DNA from 2 places in the Peribacillus sp. FSL M8-0224 genome. Region 2 is predicted to be linked to the other one. Evidence: a T-box and tRNA genes for the amino acid it is inferred to sense, from the RefSeq annotation. Region 2 holds a T-box; the other holds one or more tRNA genes.
What was found. A T-box is a leader RNA that pairs with one kind of tRNA and senses whether it is charged. The one in region 2 lies ahead of MKX49_RS17070 (valine--tRNA ligase), so its partner is inferred to be a tRNA-Val.
Positions count from the first base shown of each region.

Region 1: it has a tRNA-Val gene. The T-box ahead of MKX49_RS17070 (valine--tRNA ligase) is inferred to sense a tRNA for this amino acid. The anticodon was not compared.

Region 1 covers NZ_JBBOOJ010000001.1:990,763-1,006,973, reverse strand. Annotated here, with positions in the region: gene MKX49_RS04860 (ABC transporter ATP-binding protein) at 1-445, opposite strand, end outside; gene MKX49_RS04855 (YhgE/Pip domain-containing protein) at 727-2,829, opposite strand; gene MKX49_RS04850 (DUF421 domain-containing protein) at 3,155-3,847, shown strand; gene MKX49_RS04845 (type 1 glutamine amidotransferase domain-containing protein) at 3,949-4,473, opposite strand; gene truA (tRNA pseudouridine(38-40) synthase TruA) at 4,584-5,321, opposite strand; gene MKX49_RS04835 (site-2 protease family protein) at 5,940-7,076, shown strand; gene MKX49_RS04830 (hypothetical protein) at 7,845-8,261, opposite strand; tRNA gene MKX49_RS04825 (tRNA-Val) at 8,696-8,767, opposite strand; gene MKX49_RS04820 (hypothetical protein) at 9,053-9,664, opposite strand; gene MKX49_RS04815 (hypothetical protein) at 9,610-10,155, opposite strand; gene MKX49_RS04810 (hypothetical protein) at 10,664-10,885, shown strand; gene MKX49_RS04805 (phosphatidylglycerophosphatase A family protein) at 10,903-11,460, opposite strand; gene MKX49_RS04800 (alpha/beta hydrolase) at 11,651-12,373, shown strand; gene MKX49_RS04795 (YjcG family protein) at 12,462-12,977, shown strand; gene MKX49_RS04790 (GNAT family N-acetyltransferase) at 12,949-13,410, shown strand; gene MKX49_RS04785 (hypothetical protein) at 13,569-13,832, shown strand; gene MKX49_RS04780 (spore coat protein) at 14,067-14,555, shown strand; gene MKX49_RS04775 (hypothetical protein) at 14,610-14,906, opposite strand; gene MKX49_RS04770 (ATP-dependent helicase) at 15,058-16,211, shown strand, end outside.
Region 2 covers NZ_JBBOOJ010000001.1:3,550,092-3,566,302, forward strand. Annotated here, with positions in the region: gene MKX49_RS17065 (ATP-grasp domain-containing protein) at 1-740, shown strand, start outside; gene MKX49_RS17070 (valine--tRNA ligase) at 797-3,448, opposite strand; T-box leader at 3,492-3,720, opposite strand; gene MKX49_RS17075 (hypothetical protein) at 3,947-4,138, shown strand; gene ysxE (spore coat protein YsxE) at 4,195-5,265, opposite strand; gene spoVID (stage VI sporulation protein D) at 5,361-6,761, opposite strand; gene hemL (glutamate-1-semialdehyde 2,1-aminomutase) at 7,157-8,446, opposite strand; gene hemB (porphobilinogen synthase) at 8,487-9,479, opposite strand; gene MKX49_RS17100 (uroporphyrinogen-III synthase) at 9,476-10,273, opposite strand; gene hemC (hydroxymethylbilane synthase) at 10,273-11,205, opposite strand; gene MKX49_RS17110 (cytochrome C assembly family protein) at 11,215-12,045, opposite strand; gene hemA (glutamyl-tRNA reductase) at 12,056-13,402, opposite strand; gene MKX49_RS17120 (LiaI-LiaF-like domain-containing protein) at 13,656-14,138, shown strand; gene yihA (ribosome biogenesis GTP-binding protein YihA/YsxC) at 14,195-14,776, opposite strand; gene lon (endopeptidase La) at 14,773-16,211, opposite strand, start outside.

The sequences.
Region 1 (16,211 bases), 2.6 Mb from region 2:
ACGCTCTTGCGATGGCTACCCTCTGTTTCATTCCTCCTGAGAGTTGATGAGGATAGGAGTCAACATATCGGCTGAGGTGAACCATCTTTAAAATGTCCAATGCCTTGGCTTTTGCCTCTTCTTTGGGCATTTTCTTTATCTTCAATCCGTATGTAACATTTTCAAGTACTGTCAGCCAAGGAAATAACCCCGCCTCCTGAAACACGACAACCCGTTCCGGACCTGGCTTCACCACTTTTTTCCCAGCTACACGTATTTCACCCACATCTGCCTTATCAAGGCCGGCAATCAGATAAAGGAGCGTGGATTTACCACATCCTGAAGGGCCGACGATCGAAACGAAGCTTCCTTTCTCGACCTCTATGTTTATCTTATCGAGCACCTTTATGCTTTCTTTCTTTTCATTCTTAAAACTTTTTTCAATGCCATCTATTGTTAAATACATAAAGTCACCCCACTTTTATATCGCATCGATTTACTAAACATTATTTCTTAATAATGATTAATCCAATGGTTTTTGTCAACTATAAAAATGCAAAAATTCTAATTTATCGGTATCTTTCTATTCAATTGTCGATGTATTGATAAATATTCCAGACTTACACAAAAATACAAATGAACAAATCCCAATCAGCAAATAAAAAAACCTGAGCCCTTTGTAAGGGTTCAGGCTGATTATATCCATAAATTTTTAACTTCAGTTAACCGCGGTCTCCAGCACCGACCTTAAAAAATCCTGCTTCCATACAATTTATCCTTCATCTTTTGTGTCCTTGCATGCAGAGGCTTTTTCAAAATGACACCTAAGATGAACGTGATTATTAAAAAGAGAATCAGGATAAAAATGTCCTTGCCAGCTACACTCCAGGTTATTCCCCCAACAGATTCACGAAGCAAACCCACAGCATAGGTGAACGGCAAGAAAGGGTTAATATGCTGAAAAAAGGGCGGTGTGACTTGAATGGGGAAGGTACCGCCTGAACTTGATATTTGAAGGACCATCAAGACGACGCTTATCCCTTTTCCAATATTTCCAAGAACGGAAACGAAGGTGTAGACAATGAGTGTAAATACCGTACTTATCAGAACGGAAAACAGGATGTACTCAAATTTATCAGCTACATAAACACCGATAAGGACGATATTCCCAATGGAAACACTAAGAGCCTGCATTACCCCAATGATGAAAAATATAAGATACCGCCCGATATAAATTTGATACGGGCTGTAGACCTTTTGAGAAACACCCACGCTAAGCATGGAAATCAATATTGTACCGCCGACCCAAAGGGAAAGTGCCGTAAAGAAAGGAGACATGGCGGATCCATAGTTCGGAATCGGAAAGAGACTGTGTTTATTGAGCAGAACTGGTTCTGAAAAAAATTCACTTTCTTGTTCAATATCATTCCTTAGGAAATCGATCACTTCTTCCATATTATAAGACTTATCAATTTCCCTCATTTTAGAAGCCAGAGCCTTTATTTTCGTTTCGATTTCCGGAAACTTATTCTGTAACTTATCAATATCCGCTGTACGTGTTTCCAATGTTCGATTGGTCTCATTCAACAGCGTCCTCACCTCAGGAAGAACCTTGGTTCCCTCCTCCATCGTAAGCTGGACATTATTCAATATTGCTTCTGTTTCATTCCAGATTTCATTGAATTTTGGCCCCGTTTCCTTTGAATAGCTCTCCTGGAAGCTTGCCAAGACTTGATCATTGTTCCTGCCAAGTTCGATAAGATTGCCGTATGCTCGGTCATTCAGCGCTTGAAGTTGGTTCGAAGCATTATCCCTTAGTTCATCTACCAGCTGTATTTCTGGCTGAAGAACGTTTTTCTCATTAAATTGATTGACTCTCACCAATAAATTATACATACTGTCCAAAAGGTACAACTCTTTATTTATCCTCGTTACCCCTTGTTCCACTAGCTGATCCGACTCATTGTCAGGTAAATCCTGACCCGTTAACCGGTTTGCCAGCACTAAAATGGATTCATTATCGCTCCTGATGTTCGCAATATCATTTTTCAAAAGGGGACTGATTCCCTCGAATGCCTGCCTTGTTGAATCTACATAACTAGAAACGTCCGATACCAATTTGTCCTTCTGTGATGTTATTCCTTCTATCGAATTCAGGCCATCATTGACCCTCTTAATGATATCTTCAGCCTTTTTGACATGTGTTTGAACGGTTTTGATATTTTGTTCAAGCTCAGGCAGTTCAGCCTCTAATAAATAAACCATATTTTTCATTTTTTGAATTGTCGGCAACTCGTTTTGCAAGGTGATTCCCAGTTCATTAAAGATTGCAAGGATACTCCCACTGGCTGATTTGATAAAGGTTTTGCTCACATTGTCCACAATGCTGTTGGCACCCGCTGCCGTAATTTTAGGAGCAATGGAATTGATTTTTTCATTAACATAGTAATCAATCTCCGCCTTCTTAGGGTCATCGGTCATGATCGTCGCAATATGTTCGGAAAAGTTCTCCGGAATGATGATGGATGCATAATAATCACCCTTTTCCACCTTTTCTATCGCTTCTTTTTCCGATGTGAACCTCCAGCCCAGATCCTTATTCTCCTTTAACCCTTCCATTACTTCCTTGCCTATGTTCACGGCTTCGCCATTTAACTCCGCACCTTTATCATTATTGGCAACACCGACAAGAATTCCTTCCGTATTTGCATACGGGTCCCATGATGCGACAATATTAAACCACGCATAAATGGAAGGAATGAACATGAGAAAGACTATTACGATACAAACAAAGAAATTTTTATAAATGCTTTTTAAATCGTCAATGAAAATTTCCTGAATATTTCTCAAAACATACCCCCGTGCAAATGTATTTTGATACTATTATTCGAAGAAATTTCTTAATCGATACTAAGTAAACATATCCATGGATTCATCAAACCAAATAAAAAAGAAGCAAGTAATGAGCGGCTTGCTTCCTGATATTACACTTATATGAATGCCTGTTTTATAAGAAAAGTTGTTTATCGTAACCGTTAAATTAAATATACCAATTGTAATACTGGTTCCCTTATCAAAGACGGTTACCTCATTTTCCTTTACAGAATAAACGGCAAGATACAAGAACATACTATCACAAATGAACTGTCGGGAGTTTTGTAAGGGAGTAATCACCATGTCGGAATCTGTTGAAATCATCTTTCGAACCTTTACCTCTTTTATTTTATTATGGATATTTGTCCAACTCCTCGGTAAACAAACAATTGCCCAGAGGACCTATCACCTTTATATCGCTTCCATTACGATGGGGACAATTGCCGGAAATCTAGCATTCAATATTAAAATTAAATTCCTGTATTTTATCATTGCAATCATTATTATGGGTACCATCGTTTTCATGCTCAATCATCTAGCGGTTCGAAATCCACGTTTCGGGAAATGGATTGCTGGAGAACCTGCCACTTTAATTCAAAAAGGAAGGATTCTCGAAGAGTCAATGGAACGGATGGGGTATTCACTGGATTCTCTTAAACAGGCTTTGCGGGGAAAAGATATTTTCAACATAGATGAAGTTGATTGTGCCATTTTAGAGATAAATGGCTCACTCTCTGTATTAAAAAAAGAACAATACCAAAATGCTACCAAGCAGGATTTACCAATACTGCCCCCAGCAGGTTCTGTACCGATTGAACTGGTCTATGAGGGGAAGATCTTATATGATAACTTATCCAAAGAAACCTACAATGACGAATGGCTGATGGCTGAGCTCAAAAAAAGAAACCTTGCTGTTTTTGATATCTCGTATGCTGTCGTAGGGACAAAAGGAAATTTGTATATTGATTTGATTAAGGATCAATCAAGGGTATGATCTTTAGCATTTCAAAATCAGCATTAAAAAATAAATTCGGGTATGGATAGAAAAAGTGGTTTTTCCAGAAGGAAAAACCACTTTTTCACCGTACTATGGATTTAACCCTTTTCAATCACGTTTATCAATTCTCTTAAATAATCCGGCAGATCAGGTGGACGTCTGCTTGACACAAGGTTTCCATCTACGACGACGGGCTCATCTATCCAAGTTGCCCCTGCGTTTTCCATATCATCTTTAATGCCAGGTGTACTCGTTACATTCTTCCCCTGTAAAATTTTCGCGGATATCAACACCCAACCAGCGTGACAAATTTGCCCAATGGGTTTTTTATTTTCTTCCATGCTTTGGATAAGCGTTATCACTTCAGGAAACCGGCGAATTTTGTCGGGTGCCCAACCGCCTGGTACAAGAATGGCATCATATTCTTCAGCTTTGATACTGCCATACTCATAATCAGATATGGCTGGTACACCATATTTTCCAATGTATGTTTCATTCGCCTTTTCTCCGGCGAGATGAACAATCGCCCCTTCTTCTTTTAAACGTAAAATCGGATACCAGAGTTCTAAATCTTCAAAATCATGGTGCACAAGACTGATTATTTTCTTTCCTGCTAATCTCATGAAAATCTCTCCTTCTTTCGTACTTTCCGCTTTACCATTCTTCCCTATTACTTCCCTTTTTCTACTGCCTGTACACATTACATGCATTAACACATGCATCAATAACCGGTCTAAAAATCAACCTTTACCAAGTATAACCCAGCTGCCTCCGCCATACGGCCCGTTTGGATTCTTTCTTTTGACTCAATAATACTTGGTATATTTTCAGCATCTATTTCACCCAACCCAACTTCTATCAACGTCCCGACAATCTTTCTAACCATATTATAAAGAAATCCATCGCCTCGTACTGTAATTTCGATGAAACCGGCATCTTCTTCTATATCAATGGAATATATTTCACGTACCATGGATTTTTTCTTGGATTTTGCATTTGAAAAAGCAGTGAAATCATGTTCACCTACAAAATATTGACATCCTTTTTTCATTCTAGTGATATCCAGCTTTTCCTCTACATGCATACTGTACTTTCGCATGAAAGGATTTGTATATGGCTCGTTCCAGATTTTATACAAATAGGTTTTATCCTTAGCATTATAACGGGCATGAAAACGTTCAGGGACTAGCGTAACCTCGACAATGCTGATATCTCTTGGTAAATATCTATTCAAATAATTCATGATTTCAACTTCAGTCAGATTTTCACCGATCTTAAAATTGGCGATTTGAGCAAGGGCATGAACACCGGCATCCGTTCTGCTGCATCCGATGATCTCGATTTTTTCCCCTGCCATTTCCGTTAATACATTTTCTATTTTCCCTTGAATCGTATCATCACTATTACCAAGCCGCTGCCAGCCTTTATAGCGCCCGCCATCATATTGAATGGTCAATTTATAATTGTTCATTGCTTCCTCCTTATTTCATCTAAACAGAAAATTCTCAGTAAAATACAAGCCCCCATACAACTCCTGCTGTATGAGGGGACAGATGGTCTTCCTAGAAAAACATTTATATTGTTAAAGTTTTGTACCATATTTCGTTCGGGAGCACCCCATCGCTTACAAAGACCAAATTATGTAAAGACGATAGCATCTTATCTACATGCGATAGTAAATCCTAGCTGAAATGCACTTCTGCATAGTGTACCAAAGTGGCTAGCGTCATGCAACGAACGATTCACCTTCACATGCAGTTTCTATGCACTGCGTAAAAACACACAGGAATGATAAATGGAAATTAAAAATAAAAAAGACCCAAACCCTTGTTATATCAAGGATTTGAGCCTTTGATAGTTGATGACCTGTGAGGGCCCTAAATATTAAGGACAGAACTCTATCTTAATTATAAAAAAATGTAATACTTGAAAGTTAATATTCTAGAAAAATATTACTAATATGATAAGAAATGTATGATCTAATACGATATAATAAGGATATTAGCAAGATGATAAATCAAGAAGGAGCTCAGATAGACATAGTGTCACTGGGGTCATCTGTTTTCCCATTTACTCTAGGAGGTACATTTTGAAAGAATCTATATCGAAAAAAGGATGGTTAAGTTTGGGGGCCATCGGGTTATTTTTCCTGGGGAAAATGAAATGGTTGTTTGCGCTATTGAAAATAGCAAAAGTAGGTTCCCTGATTTCTATTTTCGTTTCATTAGGTGCGTATGCCTTGGTTTACGGTTGGAAATTTGCCGTAGCCCTAGTCTATCTAATTTACATCCATGAAATGGGGCATTTACTTGCTGCAAAGAGAAAAGGCATCAAAACATCCAATGCCATTTTCATCCCTTTTGTCGGAGCATTAATTGCCCTTAAAGAAGAACCCAAGAATGCTAACCAAGAAGCTTATCTTGCCTTCGGTGGTCCTTTATTAGGTACATTAGCATTTCTACCAGCCATCCCCCTATTTATGATGACGGAAAATCCATTTTGGCTTTTAGTTATTACACTGGGAGCCATGATTAACCTATTTAATCTAATGCCTGTGCATCCTCTTGATGGAGGACGTATAGTGGGAGTCATCTCCACAAAGCTTTGGGTAGTAGGGATTATCGGGATGGTTGTATATTTGTTTCTCCATCCAAATCCATTCTTAATTCTTTTCTTATTATTGGGTATTTCTAAGTGGTGGAAAGAAATTCGTAGCGAGACAACCAGAAATCAAAGAGACATCATCATTGAATTGAATCAATTTGGATTAAGGCAACTAGAACAATATCCAGCTGCAACAGATGAAGAAAAAATTCGCCTGGTTAATATTTGGAATATGGAATCAAGCCAACAATATGAAAAGTTTAACAACATGAAGAGTTGGCATATCCCGCTATTTGATGATAATAAGCTAAAAGAAAAACAGCTGACCGAGGTAAAATTAAGTATTTATAGATCCTTAATGGATGCTGCTAATTCGAATGAATACCAGAACGGACCGACCGATTTTGAAAATATAGGCACGTATGAACGAATAGCAGCAAAGTTCTTTAAAGAAGTGCAAGAACAAACTGAAATTAGGGATAAAGAGAAATCCTATTACTCATCGAGTCTCAAAACAAAAGTCATCTGGTTCTCATTATACATTGGGCTTGCCATTTTCTTAATGATAACTAGCTTATATGCAGGTGATTTAATGGAACAATATAAAACTTTATTACCGTAATACATTATGAAAGGGGGACCTCACTTTATGAGTTCCCCCCTTTGACTGTCCATTTATTTAGGCTTGTGAAACATTAATGTTAATTATGTATAAATAAAAGAGACTACTTCTTGTACTCTCTTTTATTACACCCTATAGAACTAAAGCCCCTGTTAATCGAAGAAAGATCATCAGGATTATCAAAAATTAAACACCAAATATCTCAGTTCCTAAAATCAAATATACAAAAGGAAATATTAATAAAACCAAAATTACAATGATAGCACTAAGCATCCAAATCTATCCCCATACCATTGACGGTTTCTATTAATACCATCATATATAGCAAGAAACTGTTCTCGATTAAATTGCTTCAAGTTTGGTTGGATAAAAACATCGTAATTATGTTACTGCCATGAACAAATCGTTGGATGAGCAGGTCATAATACTTATCTACGCAATCGTTCTTTGGAGACGCTTTACCAATAATCTCTTTCCTCTTTATCTAGTATATGTTGTTCATTAAAACCTTTCTTCAGAAGTATGTTCAGTCCAGTGAATTTCTTATGTCAAGTAATCGATATCTCTTAAAAATCGAGCACGAACTTTGAACTTGATTTTCTATTTGTTTATTCATCAATCTTTCTAAGACAACTCCTCTTTCTCTGGGTCTTGTCTTATTGGATATCAGTTTAATTTCTCACTCAAAATTCAGCCAGAGAGATTCTCCAAGGAGGCTTCTTTTTCTTGTTTTAGTTTAAAGTCGGGTCTCCATTTTCTTAGAGTACATTAATTTATTAACATTTTGTCCAATTCACGAACTTTATCATATGACTCCAATAGTTGTTCAGGTATTAATGTTCTCCCATAATCCCAAGCATTAGTTTCTATTTCAGATTTCAGCTTTTCTTTTTCTTCTTCGTGACCATACATTAAAATCCTTAAATCATGTTTGTTTTTCTTAAAATCTAAATAATAACCAATCATACGATAAAGAATAATTTTAACAAAGTCTTCCTCAGTCTCTTTAATTCTAATTTTCCCTTTATAACCGTTAACTTGAAGGTAATTGAATTTTATAGTATTGGTCGATACGTTATAACTCATAGGTGCACTTAGATTATTGTCAAATTCATAAATAATATCCAAATTGTGCTCATTTAATGTGTTATTAATTATCTTTTCGATATCGCTTATATAAAGCATTTAACAATCACTTCCCTTTTAAAGACTTACCAAATTATAGTAGCAGATTAAATTCTTCATCCTTTATCAATATAATAAACTGTTGAGGTATTAAAATCACACATTTAAAAATTCCCGTGCATGGTATTTGGTAGTGAGTAATCCAACACATTATAGTAAAGTGGGTTTTACCGAAGAATATAATTATGTACCTTTTAAAGAAAAGCCAAAAATACGGTCTTGTTTTTAACCTCCATCGTTAGCTGAATATGCAAAAGGCTTTACCTACAGTTCCTTGAAATATTAATTATTACAAATAATTGACCTGTAGTACGTTCAAATCCTTCTCTATCCGCCACCAATTAAGTAATTAATACATAATGAACTATATCTGTGTAAACAAAAAAAAGACCCAAATCCTTGTTATATCAAGGATTTAAGCCTTTGTTAGTTGATGACCTGTGAGGGATTCGAACCCACGACCCCTTCCCTGTCAAGGAAGTGCTCTCCCACTGAGCTAACAAGTCGTATGTAAATCAAGCTCTTTAGAGCTTGGTTTAAAACTTACTTAGTTGCTGACTTCTTTTCTGAACAAGATTTATTATATAGTGGTATTCAAAATAAAACAAGTAGTTTTGCTAAAAAAGTTTTTTTCCGTAAAGTGCGGTCTTAGAAGTTAATCCCTGAAAGTTCGTTCTTACCCCAAAAATTTCTCGAAATAGAATCAAAGGCTCCTAATCATACATTTACTCAACTTTAATTAACAAATATGATGTCCATTTACTCAATCTAAGACTAAAGCAGAAAGATCTTTACATTGGAGAAGGGAATCTAGCAGCCTGAAAGTTTGTTAAAGATGCTTCTGCTAAAATTTCTCCGTTTGCATCTGCGCTAAATAATACTTGTACCCGATCTCCTGCTTGTAACTGAAGGATTGTAGTAACCGATAGTCCAATAGGTCTTGATTTTTCCAAGAAGTCATTAACAATATCTAAATTATCTCCATTTACGTTAATGGAAATGGATGCGACATATCCTTCTTTTGAAGAATTCTTTTTTTTGTCTTTTGAAGAATGATGTTTTCTGCAATAATCACAGTTGCAACTATTTTTACTGCAATAATCACATTTGCAATTATCTTTTTTGTTTTTTGAGGAATCATCGCTTTTCCTTTTTGACGGACAAAACGAGACTTTTGCTGTTATCTCATAAATTCCATCCTTAGTTGGAATAAATGTTGATATGTGCGGATTATATTCATCTGCTAAATCAAACTGTTCAGTTTGGAATAAAACTTTTACAGAGGGAGTTAACGCTGCTTCGTAAAGTTGTGGTGTGTTCTTATTAGCCCTGAACGCAGATGCTCTTACTAGATTATCTTTCTTATTGTCACAGTGACAGTCATTATGTTTCTTATGGCACAAATGACAGTCATCGGGTTTCTTTTGCTCACAAATACAGTCACTGTGTTTTTTATGACAACAATGACAATCATCTGGTTTCTTTTGATGACAAATACAGTCATTATGTTTCTTATGGCACAAATGACAGTCATCATCTTTCTTTTGCTCACAAATACAGTCATTGTGTTTCTTATGACAGCAGTGACAATCATCCGGTTTCTTTTGATGACAAATACAGTCATTGTGTTTCTTATGACAGCAATGACAATCATCCAGTTTCTTTTGGTGGCAAATACAGACATTGTGTTTCTTTTGGCAGCTATGACAATCATCCGGTTTCTTTTGGTGGCAAATACAGACATTGTGTTTCTTTTGGCAGCTATGACAATCATCCGGTTTCTTTTGATGACAAATACAGTCATTGTGTTTCTTATGGCAGCTATGACAATCATCCGGTTTCTTTTGATGACAAATACAGTCATTGTGTTTCTTATGGCAGCTATGACAATCATCCGGTTTCTTTTGCACACATTTCTTATTAAGATATGTGGTGTCTATAAAGGAATTACAATGTGAAATGGAATAATGATTTTTAATTATAATCACCTTTTCTTTTTTTATTTTCGGGTTATTTTATTCATTAAAAGAAAAGATGTTTGTACATATGTTACAAATTTGAAAATAAATCTAACTCAAACAGCAAAAATCTACTGGATTATATATCTTATTAAGAAGGTGGTCGTTAACAATATGGAAGGGATTTTTGTGGATATAATCGGGGAAACAGATTCTTTATTCTCAATCTGAAAGATGAGGTGAGGTATAATCGCACTTCAGTTTTGGTTGATGTTTTTTGTTTTTTTGTTAAAAAGTCTACATATTATATTAAAAAAGTTATAATTTCATCTTATTCCATTTACCCTCACAACAAAACAGAACCAAGGTTCCCTTTTCACTTGCATACAAAACGTATGTTCGCATATAATGATAGCAAGCAAGTCAGCAAAGGAGTGACTGGGAATGAAATATATACTTCGTAAACATATGGAAGAAAATGCTCCATTAGAAATAATTTATCTCTCCGAACAAGGTAAGATTACGCAACGGAAAATCCAGGTGCTTGAAATTTATCCAGGCCATATTCACGCATTCTGTTTTCTAAGGCAGACAAAACGGACATTTAAAGTAGCCAATATCCTTTCTGCCCGCCTCATTAAGGCCAGGTTTTACAGATCTGGCTGAAAATTGCTCTTCAAGGTTCAACCTATTAACTCTTCTTCTTCCTGGATGTCCTTTTCCTGTTCAGTTAACGATTCTTCTTCATCTCTCAGACGATGAGCTAACCTTGAGGCGGCACTCGCGGCAATGCTTGCAACGATATCATCCAGGAAGGTATGCACGATTCCTTCTTGCTTCTTATCAAGTTCGTGTATGACGCCTATTTTATTTTTATCCAAATGGCCAAAGGTCGTTACAGCAATGCTTCCGTAACCGAGTACAGCACCAAAGGCAATCGTTTCATCCACTCCGAATAGCCCTTCATCTGATTCAACAATCGATTGCAGGGGTTCTGATAGTTTTTTTTGCTCTGCCAGTTTATCCAGCTCCACACCGACTAAAATGGCATGTTGAATTTCCCTTTTCAACAGGACACGCTCAACGCTGTGGATGCATTCCTCCAGCTTAAGATCAGCTTTGTACGGGAACTGCAATTCATAAACGATTTTTGCAATTGCCTCCACACTGACACCACGCTCCAATAATGTTCGTTTAGCCGCCTTTGTCACTTCCCTGCTGTGCACGTGTACATCTGCCATTTTATTCGCCACCTTTTTTTGTATTATTTTTCTATATCCTTGTATTATAGCACCTTATAATTTAAATTTTTAGAAAATATAACGAAAATTTTATATTCCAAATTCTTGTCGCGGGAAAAAGTTGCAAGGCTATGCTAAAATAATCAAGTAAGTTGTTTTTCATTATTAATTATCATTGAGGTGCGGGAGAATGAGTTTACGCAAAGGCACAATTAAAGAGTACATGTTTAAAAGCGAAGCTTTAGCAGAAGAATTGGAATTGCTTGTCTACTTGCCTGCTAATTATTCGCCATTGTATAAATATTCGCTTGTGATTGCTCAGGATGGCCGTGATTATTTTCAAATGGGCCGAATCGGTCGGGTAGCAGATGAACTGTTAGGGAATGATGAGATCGAGAATATCATCATTGTCGGAATTCCTTATAAAGACCGCTTTGACCGCTGGCGCAAATATCATCCGGACGGGGAACAGCACATTGCATACATACGTTTTCTTGCCCATGAACTAGTCCCGTTTTTAGATGATGAATTCCCAACCTATCAAATGGGACATGGTCGAACTTTGATCGGTGACTCTCTAGGCGGTACAGTTTCTTTATTGGCCGCTTTGCAGTATCCGCATACATTCGGGAAATGCATCATGCAGTCCCCTCTTGCCAATGAAGCAGTAATGGATGCTGTACGTAATTTTGAGGATCCGCATCTCCTCGAACTTTACCATGTGATCGGGACGGGTGAAACAGATGTACCGACGACGGATGGCAATAAGGCAAACTTCATAGAACCAAATAGGGAATTGCATAAATTAATAAACCAAAAAGGATTTCCTTGCTTCTATGAAGAATTTGAAGGTAATCATACCTGGAAATACTGGCAGGCAGATTTGAAACGAGCACTATTGGAAATGTTCTAATTACTCGAAATCATCTGTTTGGGATGGTTTCAAGAAAAAACATGTCCAACTATAATACAACAATAAAAAATATCAGGAGGTTTTATTTATGAAATATGGTGTTGCAATTTTCCCTTCAAAAAAACTTCAAGATTTAGCTAACTCCTATCGCAAACGGTATGATACGAAATATGCTTTCATACCACCGCATCTAACGCTTAAACCAACGTTCGAAGCGACGGATATGGAAATTTCAACAATCGCGGAACAATTAAAAGTCATTGCTCAAAAGTGCAGGCCTTTTACGATGAGCGTAACCAAAACGAAGTCTTTCCAACCCGTAAGCAATACTATTTATTTCAAAGTAGAATTATCCGAAGGGCTTCAAGAACTGCATGATGCACTTAACAATGAGGATTTCATAAAAAGTGAAAGTGAACATGCATTTGTCCCGCATATTACGATCGCTCAAGATTTATCCGATAATGAGCATTCTGATGTTTTAGGCCAATTAAGCATGCTTGACATCAGCCATGAAGAAGAGGTGAAACGAGTTCACTTGCTGTATCAACTTGAAGACGGGGCATGGACCGTTTATGAAACATTTAGATTGGGAGCTGAATGATTTCGTGTTTGTAAAAATCGCAGAGAACAGCCAAGAGCTTGAAAACGCATATATGATTCGAAGAAAAGTGTTCGTCCAAGAACAAAACGTCCCTCTTGAAGAAGAGATCGATGAATATGAAAAAGAGTCCACACATTTCGTTTTATATGATGAGCAGCATCAGCCAATCGGTGCCGGCCGCTTCAGGGTCATTGACAACATCGGTAAAGTACAGCGCATTTGTGTACTATCATCGGGCCGTAAGAATGGTGCCGGAGCCATGATCATGAATGCTATTGAGGAATACGCAATCCAGCAGGAAGTGCCACAATTGAAGCTTGATTCCCAAGTGCATGCCATCCCTTTTTATTCAAAATTAGGGTATGAGATCGTTTCCGACGAATTCATGGATGCTGGCATTCCTCATAAAACGATGAAGAAAACCATTTTATGATATAAAAAAGCTGTCCTTCAGTCTTCTGATTGGACAGCTTTTTTTGTTCGTTCATGAACTTAAATTATCGTTTTATGAAAAAAACCATTTCCGTTCAATGGCAATCTCATCAAAAATACATAGTCTATATATAGAAAGCAAGAAGGAGGGAAAATTTTATGGGTAACAATGATTTTAACCTGGATGAGTCTCAAAAAAGACTGATGGAACTGCTGGTTTCGAGGACTTTAAGAAAGCATGGTTTCAAAAAGGAAAAGGTCGATCTAACTGAAAAAGAGAGAAACAACCTTAAAGAAACCGTTCGTTATTTACAAGAGCAATCACTAAAAATCATAAACCAAGAAAAGAACATCACGGAACATGATGTTAATCCAGTTACCAATTCCATTCACAACAAATTCACGGATTCCAAAGATAAATGACGCACCATATCACCTAATCACCTTACTTGCTGGCGAGAAATAAGTAAACCGAGACATAGCAGCACTTACATTTCATTCCTAAAGCTCCAGCTTCTTTATTATTCATCCCCCACACACTAATACTTTCTCTAAGTATTTTAAAAAATAGACGAATGAACTGATTTATTCGTCCAACCCGATTAACCATCAAAGCATATTTTAATAGGGAATAAAACCTAAGGAGGAAAAAACAACATGAACCAAAATGTATATCGTAGCAATTGTAACACACATGATGACTCTGAAAGGTCATGGTCGGCTCTAGATTCCGCTTCCAGACATCCCCTTTCAGGATTCTGTAACGACGATGACACAAAGATTGACCAAGATGCAAGACAGGATAATAATCAAGTTCAGCTTTCTGAAGAACTTATTTACATTAAAGATTCTTGTAATGTAAATATCACTTCAACGGATGTTAAAGCGGCCCTCTCACTGCAAGCTGCTCTACAAGCTGCAATTGCGGTCATCGTAAGCATTTCCGTTGCAGATGGTGATAATGCTGACAAGATCACTCAACAATTAATCCAATCTTCTAATGTTAAACAAATCACGCGCCAAAAAACAATTGTTGAAAACAGCCGTGATATCGACATTACAACAACTGATGCACAAATCGCTCTTAACATCCAACTTTTATTGCAACTATTGTTAGCCCTAATCGTGGAAATAGACATTCTTTAAGAAATCAACACAAAAAGGACACTTCACGTGTCCTCTTTTGTCTTTCTGGAGGAACTAGACAATTTCGTTGATGAACCTGCCTTTTCCTGTCATTCCAGGCGTTAAACCTTTCCTGACGCTCCTGCCCATTTCATATTGATATGTGCCTGCTCCATATGCACTTACCCGATCATTATCTTGAATTTGATTTAATCCTTCAACGCTTTCCCTTTCCCTTTCCAACACCTGATCAAAACGGATGGGTTGAATGGGTGCCGCTCCTTTAACAATTCTTACTTTCCCTGCAGCTTCGACCGTCCGGTTGGCATATTGAATATAATCAAATTGTGTGACAGGTGCTATATATCCCATAGTAACCCCTCCTTATATTGAAATAGTTATGTTGTCATTTAATTACCCTGCCTAAACAATATTTAAACATGATTTCCACATTCTTTTTTCCTAATCTTCTGGTATGATGAGTATTGCCGATATTTTTAATAGATTAGAGGTATCCATTTATATGAATCAAGCAAAATCTGGCAATGAAATCGTACATTTACATACCGTTTCAGCTGGTGAGCTGCAGACACTTTTTGAAAAGGGAAAACGTGATCAGCTTTCTTGTATCATTTGTCATAAACCAGTGAAATTATTTATTGGAATCCATGAGACACCTTATTTTTATCATAGCGACCCATCGCAGGGACCCTGTGAAATGCCAATTTCAGAATCAATAAATAAAGATAAGCCCTTAGAATATATGGAACAGAATGGTTTTAGGATTCCTACATCACGAACCATTACTGAAACGAAAACCATTACTGAACCTTTCCTTAAAAGCCGTCCCATAACCGGCAATCCGAAATATTCAGATAAAACATATGACCTGGCACAATCAGAGGAACCATACTTTCAAGAATTATCCTCTTCAGGGGTTGTTCTCGATGCAGAGCAACTCAAGGCGGTAATGTCGATCGATGGACCCATCCTTGTCCTTTCAGGAGCAGGCAGCGGGAAAACCCGCGTATTGACAGTACGTACTGCCTATATGCTCACAGTGAAAAAGATTGATCCAAAAAGTATCATGCTTGTAACATTTACGGCGAAATCCGCAAAGGAAATGCAACAGCGTCTGCTCGGCTATCCCAATATGACTCCTTCCCTTGTTTCTCAAATCGTTAGCGGGACATTTCATAGCATCTTTTATAAAATCCTGATTTTCCATGAACCAGCCAAATGGCAGCGGGATTTCCTATTGAAGTGGGAGTGGGAAAAAGAAAAGGTATTGAAACAGGCTGGCAGGGTATTGGAACTTGATGATAAGGAATTTGCATATGATCAGGCCCTTCAACAAATTGGACTATGGAAAAACTCATTGGCTTTTCCAGAAGATATACAGCCTAAGGACGATTGGGAGAAATCCTGTTTACATTTATATAAGAAATATGAAGAATATAAACAGCAAACAGGGAAGTATGATTTCGATGATATGCTTGTAGGCTGTTATGTATTTTTAAAAAATAATCCGGAATTTTTAAAGAAATATCAGCAAAGGTTTAACTATTTTTTGGTCGATGAGTTTCAGGATATTAATAAAGTTCAATATGAATTGATAAAACTCCTATCTGCTGAATCAAAAAATGTATGTGCGGTTGGAGATGATGACCAATCCAT
Region 2 (16,211 bases):
TACACTTTCACTTTCGGGAAGACCTTAGGATCGGTCATCGTTTCAACAAGTTATATGTTGAACATGAAATGCAGCCAATTTCATTGCCGGACTTTGCCATCGTCCGGACCATCGATCCTTTTTTTACAAAGCAACTTGAGCAATTGGGGATTGCTTGCTTTAACTCCTCCTTCGTATCGGAAATCGCGAATGACAAAGCAAAGACGCATCAATATTTGTCCTCGCTGGGGATTCCAATGGCCGATACCGTTTATTGTAACGGAAGGCCGGGTGCTAATGACATGGAGCTCCCTTTCATTGCTAAAGAAACTAGCGGCCGCGGCGGGAAACAAGTATTTCTAATCGAGCATGCCGATGATCTTGCCCAACTGAATGATGGGAATTGGATAGTCCAAAAACCTGGCTTATTCGGTAGGGATATCCGCGTTTTTGTGGTTGGTAATAAAGTGAAGGCTGCTGTACTCAGGGAATCCGCTTCCAGTTTCAAGGCAAATTATACGCTGGGCGGATCGGCTTCGCTATATGAGCTGACTGCATCTGAATTAGCCCTTGTTGAAAGAGTAATGAGATCATTTGATTTCGGCCTGGTCGGTATCGATTTCATATTTGCCGAAGATGGCAGCCTCATGCTGAACGAAATTGAGGATGTCGTCGGGAGCCGGACACTAAGTGCACTAAGTGATATGAATATCGTATGGGAGTACCTTACATTCATAAAAGAAAGCATATCCTCTTCTTAAATAGCTTTTAAACAGAAAAAGGATGAACCGGCTTCAAGCTGGTTCATCCTTTTGTTTTACAGTTGTTTCAGTTCGCTGATCCTGTGGATTACAGAGTCGCGTTTTTCGCTATAGTCTTTTTCCTTGGCACGTTCTTCTTCGATGACGCTTGCCGGCGCCTTTTTAACGAAGCCCTCGTTGCCTAATTTTTTCTGTACACGCTCAACTTCTTTATTAAGTTTGTCGAGTTCTTTTTCAAGACGTTTCACTTCTTCGTCAATATTGATCAGTCCTGTAAGCGGAAGGATTAGTTCTACACCAGTTACGACAGCTGTCATGGCTTGAGCAGGCTCTTCGACTTCGATTCCGATCGTCAATTGTTCAGGATTACAGAAACGCTCGATATAGCTGCTGTTTTTCTGTAATGTCGCTAAGATGGCCTCATCTTTCGCTTTTAAAATCAAATTGATTTTTTTGCTTAGCGGTGTGTTCACCTCAGCACGGATATTACGGACGGAGCGGATGATTTCAACAAGCAGCTTCATTTCCTCGGCTGCAGCTGTATCTGTCAACTCTTCATTCACTTCCGGCCAAGCGGCAACAGTGATGGACTCACCTTGGTGAGGTAGGTTCTGCCAAATTTCTTCGGTAATGAATGGCATGAACGGGTGTAACAATCTCATTGTGTTATCCAGTACATACGCCAAGATCGAGCGCGTCGTTTTCTTAGCCGCTTCGTCTTCTCCATATAGCGGAAGCTTCGCCATTTCAATATACCAGTCACAGAAGTCATCCCAAATGAAGTTGTATAGCACACGGCCCACTTCACCAAACTCATAACGGTCCGCAAGTCTGGTTACGTTGGAAATCGTTTCATTCAAACGCGTCAAGATCCATTTATCGGCAACAGACTTCTCACCGCTTAAATCGATTTCGTCATACGTCATGCCATTCATGTTCATCAAAGCAAAACGTGATGCGTTCCAAATCTTATTGGAGAAATTCCAAACTGCTTCGACTTTTTCCGTACTATAACGGAGGTCCTGGCCTGGCGAGCTGCCCGTAGATAAGAAGTAACGCAGGGAATCGGCACCGTATTGATCGATGACATCCATCGGATCGACACCATTGCCTAGCGATTTACTCATCTTGCGCCCCTGTTCGTCACGAACCAGACCGTGGATCAGCACATCTTCAAATGGTCGTTCACCTGTGAACTCAAGAGCTTGGAAAATCATCCGCGATACCCAGAAGAAAATGATATCATAGCCTGTCACAAGTGCCCCGGTTGGATAGTAACGTTGGAAATCGACACTGTCCTTGTCAGGCCAGCCCATAGTCGAGAATGGCCATAATGCCGAGCTGAACCATGTATCAAGCACATCTGTATCTTGTTCCCAGTTTTCAGCGTCCGCAGGCTCTTCATGACCTACATACACTTCACCTGTTTCTTTATGGTACCAGGCGGGAATGCGGTGACCCCACCAAAGCTGACGGGAAATGCACCAGTCGCGGATATTTTCCATCCAATGCAGGTACGTTTTCTCGAAACGGTCCGGTACGAAATGAACTTTTTCCTCATCGGTTCCTTTTTGAAGCTCAACGGAAGCATCAGCCAGCGGCTGCATCTTAACGAACCATTGCGTCGAAAGATATGGTTCAACAACAGCACCGCTTCTCTCTGAATGGCCTACTGAGTGAAGGTGATCTTCGATTTTGAAGAGTACTCCTTCTTCCTGAAGGTCCTTGACGATTTGCTTACGGCATTCAAAACGGTCCATGCCTTCATATTTACCGGCCTTTTCATTCATCGAGCCATCTTCATGCATGACAAGGATGCGCTCCAAATCGTGACGGTTCCCGATTTCGAAGTCATTCGGGTCATGAGCAGGAGTAATTTTGACCGCGCCTGAACCGAATTCCATATCGACATAATCATCACCGACAATCGGGATTTCCCGGCCTGTAATTGGCAAGCGGACCTTTTTGCCGATCAAGTGTTTATAACGGTCATCTTCAGGGTGTACAGCAACAGCAGTATCGCCAAGCATCGTTTCTGGACGGGTGGTGGCAATTTCAATTTCACCCGATCCGTCAACCAATGGATATTTCATATGGTAAAATGCGCCCTGCACATCTTTGTAAATAACCTCGATATCGGATAACGCCGTTTTCGTTGATGGATCCCAGTTGATGATGTATTCGCCGCGATAAATCAAGCCCTTGTTATAAAGCGAAACGAACACTTCGCGCACTGCTTTTGAAAGCCCTTCATCCAGAGTGAAACGTTCACGTGTATAATCAAGTCCAAGACCTAGCTTTGACCATTGTTCACGAATATGGCTCGCATATTCCTCTTTCCATTTCCATGTCTCTTCCACGAATTTTTCACGCCCAAGGTCATAACGGCTCACGCCATCCGCACGAAGTTTCTGTTCTACTTTCGCTTGAGTGGCGATACCTGCATGGTCCATGCCTGGTAACCATAAAACATCATAGCCCTGCATCCTTTTCATGCGTGTCAATATATCTTGAAGTGTCGTATCCCAAGCGTGGCCAAGATGCAGCTTACCTGTAACGTTAGGCGGCGGGATGACAATCGTATATGGTTCTTTTTTATCGTCACCTGTCGTTTCGAAAAACTTTCCATCAAGCCACCATTTGTAGCGGCCTTTCTCTATCGTCTGCGGATCATATTTAGTCGGCATAGAAATTTGGTTCTCTTCCATATCATTTCCTCCTTTTTGGGCATAAAAAAAACTTCCATCATCACAAAAGGACGAAGGAAGTTGTTCGCGGTGCCACCTTTTTTCCGAAAAAGAAAAAAATCCCTTTCGGCTCTCAAATCGGATAACGGCTCTTCACCGGCCTTCGCTACTAAGAAGTTCACGAAGACTGCTCGCGGACGACTTCGGATGCTGCTGCCTGGAAACCTCGCACCAATTTGGTTTCCTCTCTGAAAAGTGCATTTCATCTTACTATTTCCGGTCTTTGCATTGATTTATATTCATATGTAAAAACATTGAATGCATATAGTATATAGTACAAAAAACATGGGGCTCCAGTCAATCATCTTTTCGCTTACTTTCTCAGGAATCATCCCATTTGATGCATTCATGTTCATTTTCTTTATTTTATCCTCCAGGAACAGTGAATGTGACGGCTGTTTCACCTTTTTCACTGCCCACCCATAGAATATAAGAAGTCCTAAAAAGGAAGGTAATATTATGAAGCGAAGATATACTCCCTATACTTTACCGCCTTGGGTGAAAAAATTCCGCGGTGTCTGCCAGCAGTTCATCGTCCCCTTTATCGTATTCCAAGGATTACGTACGCTGATTTTCCCGACTTTCTTCGATATGCTCCTGCTTATCGCGTTTATTTTCCTGGCCATGTCTTTGTATTTCGAATGGATTTAATTATTCCCTTACAGCAAAAAAATATACATGACTGGAGATGATCCAATCATGTATATTTAGCTTGGGGGTGATTGTTCTTCTTTGGCAGCCTCGGCAGCGGCCTTTTTCTTCTGTTCGATTTCTTCGATTCTCATCACCATATATTCAATATTTTTCAATAGCCAAAATTGCCGCTGCAGTTGCGTGACATTATCAAGCTCTGAACGATGGCTCCTGCCATCGGAATAACCCTTCACTAATTCCAAAGCTGATCCAGGGAATGCCAGATAACTTTGCATGAGCAATAATTCTTCTTCTTTTAACGGAAAATAACGAAAATAGTTATATAGCCAGTCAACACAGTCATCGCTTTGGACAGGATAGGTCCTGGCCGATTTAACGAGAAATGGCAGTAAATCGAAATGCGGCGGAGCCGTATTCGAATTCTCAAAATTGATGAAGTAGCCATATCCCCGCTCATCATAAACGAAATGCTTCAAAGAAACCTTTCCGTGCGTTACCACGGTTCGAACCTTTTCACTATCCTTCGTTTTTTCATACCAGGTTTCAAACTTCTTGATCGAGTACTTCAGAGCCTGTGAAATATCAGTGTAGAAAGAACAAACCGTCAGTTCGAATGGAGACATATACCACTTCTTTTCACAGCTGACAATATACTCTTCTATAAATTCCTTTTCGTTATTCCAGGCATCAAGCGTCCGCTCATAATGGGCTTCCCGTTCCTCAATATCCACTTGTATTTCCTTAACGGAAAGTGTATGCATCCGAGCAAGCTCCCTGAACAATTGCTTATGCTTTTCATCGCGCTCCCCGTCCCTTTCATCATTGAGCCAGGGCATCAGGTAATACAAACGTCCATTATGAAGAACGGCGTAACGCTGATCCATCGTTTGATAAATGGGAACGATTCGATTATAGCCGCGATGGTACAGTTTTTGAACATTTTTGATAAAATCAATGCCGTTATGCGGTAACATGGATTTCAAGGCAAATGTACCGCGATCACTGTATACTTTTTTCACACGCCCAAAGTCCTCAATATATTGTACATACATGGCATATTCCTTCAATACGGTCTCCGTGTCCCGATCCCGATTGGCAGGCTGCTGATTCTCGTTTTCCCTCACGAGACTCACTCACTTTCTCTAAAAAAACTAAACAATCCGATTCCTCTAGCATTTAAAAAACAGGAGCAGAGCATATGCCCCGCTCTCTGTCCCGGTCAATTCTTATACGCAACCGCCTTCGGTATATAAATGACTTGCCCTTCATGGACGTTCTGATTCGACTCCAATTCATTGCTGAAAAGTATCGATTGAACCGTAACATCATATCGCTGAGCCAAGTCATCAAGCGTTTCCCCTTGCTGAACAATGCAAACCTTCATCCTTACCAGTTCTTCTTCTTGTTTCCGTCCGAATAAATCCATGATGGAAAGCTGCTTTTCATCATGATCGGCCGTTTCTTTTTCATCACGTTCCGCTGCTTGTTTCCTGCCTTTGAAATTCTTACCCTCCTTAGCCGGAGGCGCAGGTCTTTCCCTCTTTTTGAATAGATCGCTTATGGACGAATTGGATTCCTCTTCCTGCTCCACCTTCACACTCTCATTAAGGATAGGACCCGCTGCAACGGCATCGTCTTCCTGCCGGATGACATCCTCGGTTTCTACATTTGAAACTGGGCTACTTTGATGATTGGTTGCTTGACTTGGTTCTTCTTCTACTTCTTCTATAAATGTCACTCTAGGAATCTCCAAGGAATCCTGCCTGCTTGGTTCTTCCTCCAATTTTGCCTCTCCCATGAAAGGTACCTTTTCCGTGGAGTCAGGCGGATCACCAATCACTTCTTCCTCTACAGCTTCGACTTCTTCCTGTCTATGCACTTCCGTTTCCCATTCCTCCTCTTCAGGATATGGTGAAACGGGAATTTCAAAAACGGGAGCATTATGCTGATCGCTTAAATAAATCGGTTCCTCTTCTTCTTCTTCATTTGCTTCAGAAACCCGTTTTGACTCTGCAGTAAAAGGCGCGTATAACTCTTCTTCCTCCTCATCACGGAAAACGGGCTGAAAATCCGGGATTGGCGGCACTGCCGCTGCATAAGGAATATATGACTCATTTTCCCCATCCGTTTCTTCCTGATCCTCCGTTTCCCCAACTTCCTGCTCAGTATCAAACCGTTCTTCCACATATGAATCATTATAGATTCCGGTTATCAAAAGGTCCGCCTGCAATTTCAAGCAGTTATGCTCTGGCATGGCATAGTCAAAGCTTTGAATCGAGACATCAACCTCATCCAAAGAGGCAATCCGATTATTCGGAATCGTTATATCAACCGGAAAACGGTGTGTGAACTCATTAAGTCCATTGGGATGCCTCTCGACCTTTTGAACCGCCTTTGGCAAAAAGGTCTGCGAAAACTCCTCTTCTTCACCATTTTGCGAGTCTTTGTATTCACCGCTTAAATCTAACGAGCCTCGTATAAAAACATATTGATCACTTTCTTGAATCGACACATTTGGATCAAGGGAAATCGAGTATAGCTCAGCCACTTCCTGTCCCTTCTGGAACCAAACGGATTCCTCTAAAGAAAATCGTAAATACGATTCATTTTCTTGCGACAAGACAACTCCTCCTTTCAGCTTCATGAAACGGTACCTATACCAATATCAATCTATGAAGACAGGAAGCTGTTTATTCCTTAATTTCATTTGCAGCACTCCTTAGATATTCCCTGAACCTTTTAAAAGAAGGAGGTTCAATTTTCAGGCTAAAATAAAGCGGGAATAACATTCAGCTTGAAAAATCCGACTCGACCTACCGCCATATTAATTCCCAACGCCCTATTAATTCTGCTTTCTACCAATTATTTCGACCTACCTCCAATTAAATTCGGTTCTTACACATACGGATTGAATTCAAAAAAAACTGGCTGCCTTTCTCCAAAAGTTTTTTGGAAAATGGCAGCCAGTTCAAATTTATCATTATCGAATATCGCGGAAGCTCATGAAGCCTTGAATCATTTTTTTAATTTGGCAAAAGCCTGTTCTGCCGCTGCAATGGTTTTTTCGATATCTTCATCACTATGTGCAGTTGAAAGGAATAACCCTTCAAACTGTGACGGCGGCAAGTAGATGCCTTGATTCGCCATTTCCCTATAGTAGGAAGCAAAGAACTCTAAATCGGATGTTTTTGCTGTATCATAGTTTACGACATCTTCATTAGTAAAGAAAAGTCCAATCATGGAGCCGGCACGGTTGAATGTATGGGGAACACCGTACTTATCCGCTGCCGCTCCAATTCCTTTTTCGAGCATATCCCCTTTTCGGGTGAACTCATCATAAGATTCTGGAGTCAATTGGCTCAGCGTTTCAAGGCCGGCCGTCATGGCAAGAGGGTTACCGGACAATGTTCCCGCTTGATAGATTGTCCCACTCGGGGCAATTTGTTCCATGAATTCGCGCTTGCCTCCGAATGCTCCGACAGGCAAGCCGCCGCCAATTACTTTCCCAAGGCAAGTCAGGTCAGGTACGATGCCAAAATAGCCTTGTGCACAATTATAGTCGACACGGAACCCTGTCATGACTTCGTCAAAGATCAATAGAGCTCCGTATTGGGTCGTCACTTCACGTAAGCCTTCGAGGAAACCAGGTTGTGGCGGAACCACGCCCATGTTCCCTGCAACAGGTTCTACGATGATACAGGCAATGTCTTCGCCAAATTGTTCAAACGCATATTTGGTTGCAGCAAGATCATTATATGCTACGGTAATCGTATTTTTTGCAATGCCTTCCGGTACACCCGGGCTATCCGGTAAACCTAATGTTGCAACGCCGGAACCCGCTTTGATCAGCAATGAATCGCCATGGCCATGGTAGGAACCTTCGAATTTCAGGATTTTATCACGGCCTGTTATGCCTCGTGCCAGCCTTAGCGCACTCATCGTCGCTTCGGTTCCTGATGATACCATCCGGATCATTTCAATCGAAGGCACCCGTTCCATGACCAACTTGGCCAGTTCATTCTCAATCAGTGTAGAGGTTCCAAAGCTTGTACCTGACTCCGCTACTTTTTTCAATGATTCCACGACACGGTCATTCGTGTGACCCAGGATGAGCGGTCCCCATGAAAGAACATAATCGATATATTCATTTCCATCGATATCATACATTTTCGAGCCTTTTCCACGCTCCATGAAAATGGGATCCATGTCCACAGATTTGAAGGCACGTACCGGGCTGTTCACGCCGCCTGGCATCAAATTTTTTGCTTCGGCAAAAGCTTTTTTCGATTTTTCATATGACCGCATGATTCAATCCCCTTTTTCCATTACAGGTTATATTTTTTTATCATTGATTATCTTCGTTTATCCAGCGTGCTACCTCTTTTGAAAAATACGTAATGATCAAGTCGGAACCTGCGCGTTTCAAGCCTGTCAGCATTTCCATCACTATCGCTTTTTCATCAATCCAGCCGTTTTGGGCAGCAGCTTTGACCATTGAATATTCACCGCTGACATTATAGGAAACGATCGGAAGATTAAAGTTATTCTTAACGTCCCTGATGATGTCCATGTAGGAAAGGGCTGGTTTCACGATTAGGAAGTCCGCACCTTCAGCAACATCGGATTCAGCTTCACGAAACGCTTCAAGGCGATTGGCGGGATCCATTTGGTAAGTTTTCCTGTCGCCAAATTGTGGCGCACCATTCGCAGCATCACGGAATGGGCCGTAAAAAGCCGAAGCATATTTCACCGCATAGGACATGATCGGAATATCTTCATAACCCGCTTCATCCAGACCTGCACGGATGGCCGCAACGAAACCGTCCATCATATTGGAAGGCGCAATGATGTCTGCGCCGGCCTCAGCCTGGCTGATTGCCGTTTTGGCAAGAAGGTCAAGAGAAGCGTCATTAAGGATTTTTTCCCCTTCAACGACCCCGCAATGGCCATGGCTTGTATACTCGCAAAGGCAGGTATCCGCTATGACAATAACTTCAGGATATTGTTTTTTAATAAAGCGGGTGGCCTCTTGCACAAGTCCGTTGTGATGAAATGCCCCTGTTCCCTGTTCGTCTTTATCATGATCAAAAGGGACACCGAATAAAATGACTGATTTAATGCCCAGACTCACGACTTCATCCATTTCGGCCCCCAAATTATCCATGGAAAGCTGATAGATACCTGGCATGGAATTGATTTCATTTTTCACATTTTCCCCGTCGATGACGAAGATCGGATAAATCAAATCCTCTTTATGCAATTGTGTTTCACGGACTAAAGCCCTCATGCCAGCACTTGCGCGCAAGCGGCGGTGGCGATTGAATGGAATGTTTTTCATTTGAAAGTTCCTCCCTTTTTATTTCTTTTCAAGATGAAGCGTATTAACTCCGCAACCATGGCATCCGTCGTATAAACATCTGGACAGACATCGACGGATAGCCCATGTTTTTCAGCCGTTTTAGCGGCAATCGGCCCGATGCAGGCGATGATGATCCGGTCTATGTATGTATCCAATTCATGGCTTTTCATGATCTGTAAAAAATGATTGACCGTCGATGAACTCGTAAAGGTCATGATGTCGATTTCATGGTTCTTTATAAGCTGCACCAGCTTTTTTTCACTGCTTCGAGGAAGCACTGTATGATAAATAATCACTTCATCACAGATTGCTCCAGCTTCATTGATCGCCTCCGCAATAACCGCCCTTGCGAGATTTCCTTTTGCAAGCAACACGCGGGCCCCCGGATCAAGCAGGGTATTGAACTCCGCCACGAACCCTTCGGCAACAAACTGAGCTGGAACGAAATCCGCCTTATAACCATGCCGTTTCAGGGCCGCTTCTGTTTTGGAGCCGATTACGGCTATTTTCGGAAGCTTCAGAGGCTGGTTTCCAAGAAGCTTAAAGAAGAAATCCACCCCATTTTGACTGGTCAGAATGATCCAGTCATATGTAAGCAACTCTTCAAACCGCTGTTGCACATCTTCCATATGATCTGGAAGAGTGAACTCAAGCAATGGCACAAGAAGCGGCGTTCCGCCATTTTTTTCGATCGACTCTTTTAAACCATCTGCCTGTCCTTTCCCTCTGGTGATTAACACCTGATAATCCTTAAGAGGTTGAACTGGGTTCATTACTGATCAAGCTCTTCTTTAACGCGATCGATCAATTCTTTACCGCCCATTTCGCTAATCTGTTTGGCAGCAGCATGCCCAACTGCCTCTGGATCAGCACCTTCAACCATTTCTTTATATATCACCTTTCCATCCGGAGCAGCGACCAAAGCCGTCAAGGAAACGGACCCATTATCTTTTGCCACCGCAAAACCGGCAATCGGCACCTGGCATCCGCCTTCCATTTTATCCAAAAAGGCACGTTCCGCTTCAACCGTTCTTTTCGTTTTTTCACATGTCAATTTCGCAAGTTCCGCCAGCAGTTCTTTGTCGTCTTCACGGCATTCAATGGAAAGAGCTCCTTGTCCCACTGCCGGAATGCAAATATCTTCATCTAAAAATTCCGTTACGATGTCCTGCTCCCAACCCATTCTTGATAGTCCGGCTGCCGCTAAAATGATAGCATCATAATCTTCCGTTTTCAGCTTATTCAGACGGGTATCGATATTTCCGCGAATCCATTTGATTTCAAGGTCCGGCCTTCTAGCCAAAATTTGCGCGCCACGCCGCAAGCTGCTAGTACCTATGATGGAACCGGGCTTCAGTTCGGAAAGGGTTTCATGGTTCTTTGATATCAAAGCATCCCGATGGTCCTCCCTCGGTGGTATGCAGCCAATCGTCAAACCTGGAGGCAGCACTGCCGGCATATCCTTCATACTATGTACGGCCATATCAATTTCTTTATCCAGCATCGCTTGTTCGATTTCTTTAACGAATAAGCCCTTTCCGCCGACCTTGGAAAGTGTTACATCAAGGATTTGGTCACCCTTTGTGACAATTTCCTTCACTTCGAACTCGTATGGGACCCCAAGTCCTTTAAGTTGATCGATCACCCAGTTCGTTTGGGTGATCGCTAATTTACTACGTCTTGAACCGACAATTATTTTTCTCATAGTTTCCTCCTATGTATTCCAAAAGTGGAATGTTGAAAGGCTTCCGAAAAGGAAAAAGTTAATTAACACAATCATGAAAGATCCAATATTCAGAAAGGCTAGCGTCCTTCCATACATTTGTTTCCGAATTTTCAAGTATAAAAACACACTGTAAGCAATAAGCAAAATAAATGAGCCGATGATCTTCATGTCCAGCCAGGATACCCCAGGGACTTTTATATAAGCCCATTGAATCCCCAGGATGAGGGAGACCACCAATAATGGAACACCTATAACTGCGAGGACATAGGACATATGCTCGAGCTTTGTTAAATCGCCAAGTCGAAGCAGGCGTTTTCCCCACTTCTTCCGTTTCAATAGATCATATTGAATTAAGTATAAAACTGAAAAAACGAAAGAAAGTGTGAATGCCCCATATGATAGGATCGCAAAAGTGATATGTATGAGCAATAGCTCTGAAACCAGGCGCTGTGCAAGCACTTGAGATTCTATCTGAACAGGTGCAAAGGTATGGATGGCCATAACCATGAAACCTAATACATTCGTAAAAAAGACCGTAAAATCGACTCTTAGCAATCGGTTAATGATCAATGATAGCGATATGAGGACCCATGCATAAAAATATAGGCCTTCAAAAATCGTCAATACCGGGAACCTTCCCGTTTTCAACACATACAGAAACAAAAAAATTGTTTGCAGCACCCAAACAATAGAAAGCAACCAGAAGGCGACCCTGTTCGCCTTCTGGTTATTATTAAGGAAATCAATAAAATATAAAAGCATACTGATGGCATACAGCAAAACAGTGGCTTCATGCAATCTTGTCATTAGTAATTCCATATCTACCTCATTACTGGACAGGAACTGGATTCAATAGGGATGACTTGGAGCTGTTCCGTTCTTTTTCATCCGCAACCAGCTGGTCTTCAATCAATTCCTCTAAATGGAAGATTTTCACGAAATTATTTAATTGCTCTTTTGCATTCGGCTCATCTGCCAGCTCTTTTGCATAAAGTATCGGATCCTTCAGCATTTGGTTGATGATGCTTTTCGTATGCTTGTTCAGGACTTTTTTGTCACGTTCGCTCAAATGCGGAAGCTTTCTTTCGATGCTTTCCATCGTTTCCTTTTGTATCGATAGGGATTTTTCCCGTAAAGAGGAAATGACGGGAACCACACCAAGTAAATTAATCCACTGGTTGAAGTCCACGATTTCTGATTCGATCATCATTTCTATTTTCTCGGCAGCTTTTTTACGTTCTTCGATATTGGCTTGCACGATCCCTTCCAGATCGTCAATGTCATACAAGAAGACATTTTCCAGCTCGGCCAATGTTGGATCGAGGTCACGCGGCACTGCGATATCGACCATGAAAATAGGACGGCCCTTCCGAAGCTTATTGACGAATGACATCATTTCTTTTGTTACAAGAAGATCTTTTGCACCAGTGGAAGTAATCAGGATATCGGTATCCACTAAAGCGCATTGAAGCTCTTGCAGCTGTTTGGCCGTACCATTGAATCTCTCAGCCAGGTCGACCGCTTTCTGAAAGGTGCGGTTAATGACCGTAATGCTGTCGGCGCCATTGCTATGCAGATTTTGAATGGCCAGCTCACCCATCTTACCGGCCCCAAGAATCAAGACATTCTTGCCGTTCAGGCCTCCGAAGATTTTTTTTGCAAGCTCGACTGCCGCATAGCTGACGGAAACGGCATTGGTATTGATTTCGGTTTCCGAATGAGCTTTTTTAGCTAATGTAAGGGCTTGCTTGAAGAGATGGTTAAAAACGGTACCGATCGTATCTTCCTTCTGCCCTAACAAATAGCTTGAACGTACTTGTCCCAAAATCTGAGTTTCTCCCAGTATCATGGAATTCAAGCCGCAGGTAACTGAAAATAAATGCTCGACAGCCCCATCGCCTTCATAAATGAACAGATATTTAGAAAATTCTTCTTTATCGATGTTAAACCATTCTGAAAGAAATTCCTTGATATAATACCTGCTTGTATGAAGCTGGTCCCCGACCGCATAGATTTCCGTCCTGTTACATGTTGAAATAATAATATTTTCCAAGATGCTTTTTTTATTTTTAAGAGCTTTCATTGCCTCGGCAAGTTCGGCTTCGTTAAACGATAGTTTTTCCCGAATTTCTACAGGGGCAGTTTTGTAATTTATACCAACCGCTAGAATATGCATCCTTTTGTTTTGCACCCCCAAAATTTTTCATGTAAATTAATTATACCATGTACTAAAATGGATTCACGCAAATAATATGAACAGTTTATGAAAACGTATGCTACCATGAAAAGACAGCCAAAACGCCTCAATGCTACAAAAGGTGTCTAAGCGGGATTTGTAAAGTTACATACATATTTCGACATTGTGTACAAAAGTACCATATCAAAAATGGCAAAAAACTTCAAGTAATCGAATTGCATAGGAGGATAAAATGAAAACGCATCGTATTTTCCCAGGAATCGTTTTAATCGGTTTCGGGCTCTATTTTTTTCTTGAACATTCCCAAATCGAAATCTTTCCGGGCTTTTTCAGCTGGCCCACTTTATTATGTATTGTCGGTGCCGCCTTCCTGATCCAGGCATATAGCGGTAATGAATATGAGTCCATCCTGCCAGGCGTCATCTTACTTGGGTTCGGGGCTCACTTCCACATCGCCGAGAACCTGGAGATTTGGCCGGATGATATAGGTATCTTTATTTTAATCATCTCACTGGGATTTATTCTCCGGGCACGTAAAACAAATTCTGGAATGTTTCACGGAATGGTCATATTCATCGTCTCGATCACATTCTTATTCTATGATAAAATCACAACGTCTTTCGGGATTGTTGAAACAACCACCGCGAACATCGAAAGGTTTTGGCCCTTTGCCTTGATGGCGATCGGCATTTATTTTTTGGTTCGAAAAAAGTGAAGATTTTCGATTCCATAATGAAAAAGGGTATTCCAGATGCGGAATACCCTTTTCCTTTACATATATTTCTTAAGGACTCCCCATGCTTGTTCCTTACCTTCGCCTGTTTCACCAGAGAATAGAAGCAATTCATCTTCTTTTTCCATATTTAACGTTTGGCGTGTGATTTTCAAGTGTTTCTGCCATTTGCCTTTTGGAATTTTATCCGCTTTGGTGGCAATGACGATCCGGGGCAGGTCATAATGCTTCAGGAATTCATACATTGCGATATCATCCTTTGTCGGCGGATGGCGCAAATCGACGATCAGAAGCGCAGCGCGGAGCTGGTCACGGGAAGTGAAGTACGTTTCGATCATCTTCCCCCAAGCATCACGCTCCGTCTTGGATACTTTTGCATAACCATAACCCGGTACATCCACAAAATGGAGTGCTTCATTTATGATATAAAAATTCAAGGTCTGCGTCTTACCCGGTTTAGAGGATGTGCGCGCCAAATTTTTTCGATTGATCATTTTGTTGATGAAACTGGACTTCCCAACGTTGGAACGGCCTGCCAAGGCAAATTCCGGTATTGGAGTATTGGGATATTGTTCAGGCTTCACAGCACTGATGACAATATCTGAACTTGTTACTTTCATTCGTTCACACCTACCAATGCATGCTCAAGGACTTCATCGACGTGTGAAACTGGAACAAATGTTAATGCTTTACGGACACTTTCCGGGATATCATCAATATCCTTTTCGTTATTTTGCGGGATGATGATTTTCGTAAGTCCTGCGCGATGGGCCGCTAAAGATTTTTCTTTAAGCCCGCCGATCGGAAGAACCCGTCCGCGTAATGTAATTTCGCCTGTCATGCCTACCTCTTTTCTGATCGGCCTATTTGTAAGGGCCGATATTAACGCTGTTGCAATCGTGATGCCTGCAGAAGGGCCATCTTTTGGAACCGCACCTTCGGGGACATGAATATGAATATCATATTTTTCATGGAAGTTCGCATCAATCTGAAGTTTCTCGGTTTTCGAACGGACAAAACTGAAAGCAGCCTGGGCTGACTCTTTCATTACATCGCCAAGCTTTCCTGTCAGGATCAGCTTCCCTTTACCTGGTGATAAGGAAACCTCGATTTGCAGCGTATCGCCACCTACCGACGTGTATGCTAAACCATTAGCTACACCGACTTGGTTCTCGACCTCCGCCTGTCCATAATGGAACATGGTTTTCCCTAAAAACTCCTCGACATTCTTTTCAGCAATGACGACCCGCTTTTTATCTCCGGACACGATGATTTTTGCAGTCTTCCGACAGATGCCTGCAAGCTGTCGTTCCAGACTCCGAACACCGGCTTCCCGAGTATAGTAACGGATGATTTTTGTAAGAGCTTCCTCACGGACTTGCAATTGTGTCTTCAATAAACCATGGTTTTCAAGCTGTCTAGGCAGCAAGTGATCCTTGGCTATATGAAGTTTCTCTATCTCAGTATAACCTGCAATCGAAATGATTTCCATACGATCACGAAGCGGACCAGGAATCGATCCCAAATTATTTGCCGTTGCGACGAACATGACTTTGGAAAGATCGTAGGTTTCTTCAATATAATGATCACTGAAATTATGATTTTGCTCTGGATCGAGCACCTCAAGCATCGCTGCAGATGGATCTCCCCTAAAGTCATTGGACATCTTATCCACTTCGTCCAGTAAAAAGACCGGATTGATCGTACCAGCTTTTTTCATGCCTTGAATGATCCGTCCCGGCATTGCCCCTACATATGTGCGGCGATGTCCGCGGATTTCTGATTCATCGCGTACCCCACCTAAAGATATACGGACGAAATTCCTATTCAGGGATGAAGCGATCGATTTAGCCAAGCTCGTTTTCCCGACTCCTGGCGGTCCCACCAAGCAAAGGATCGGTCCCTTCAATGATTTGGTCAATTGCTGTACGGCCAAATACTCAAGCACACGCTCCTTCACCTTTTCCAAACCATGGTGATCCCGGTTCAGGATTTTTTCGGCTTTATGAATATTCAAGTCATCTTTGGTCGCTTTGGTCCAAGGAAGAGAGATCA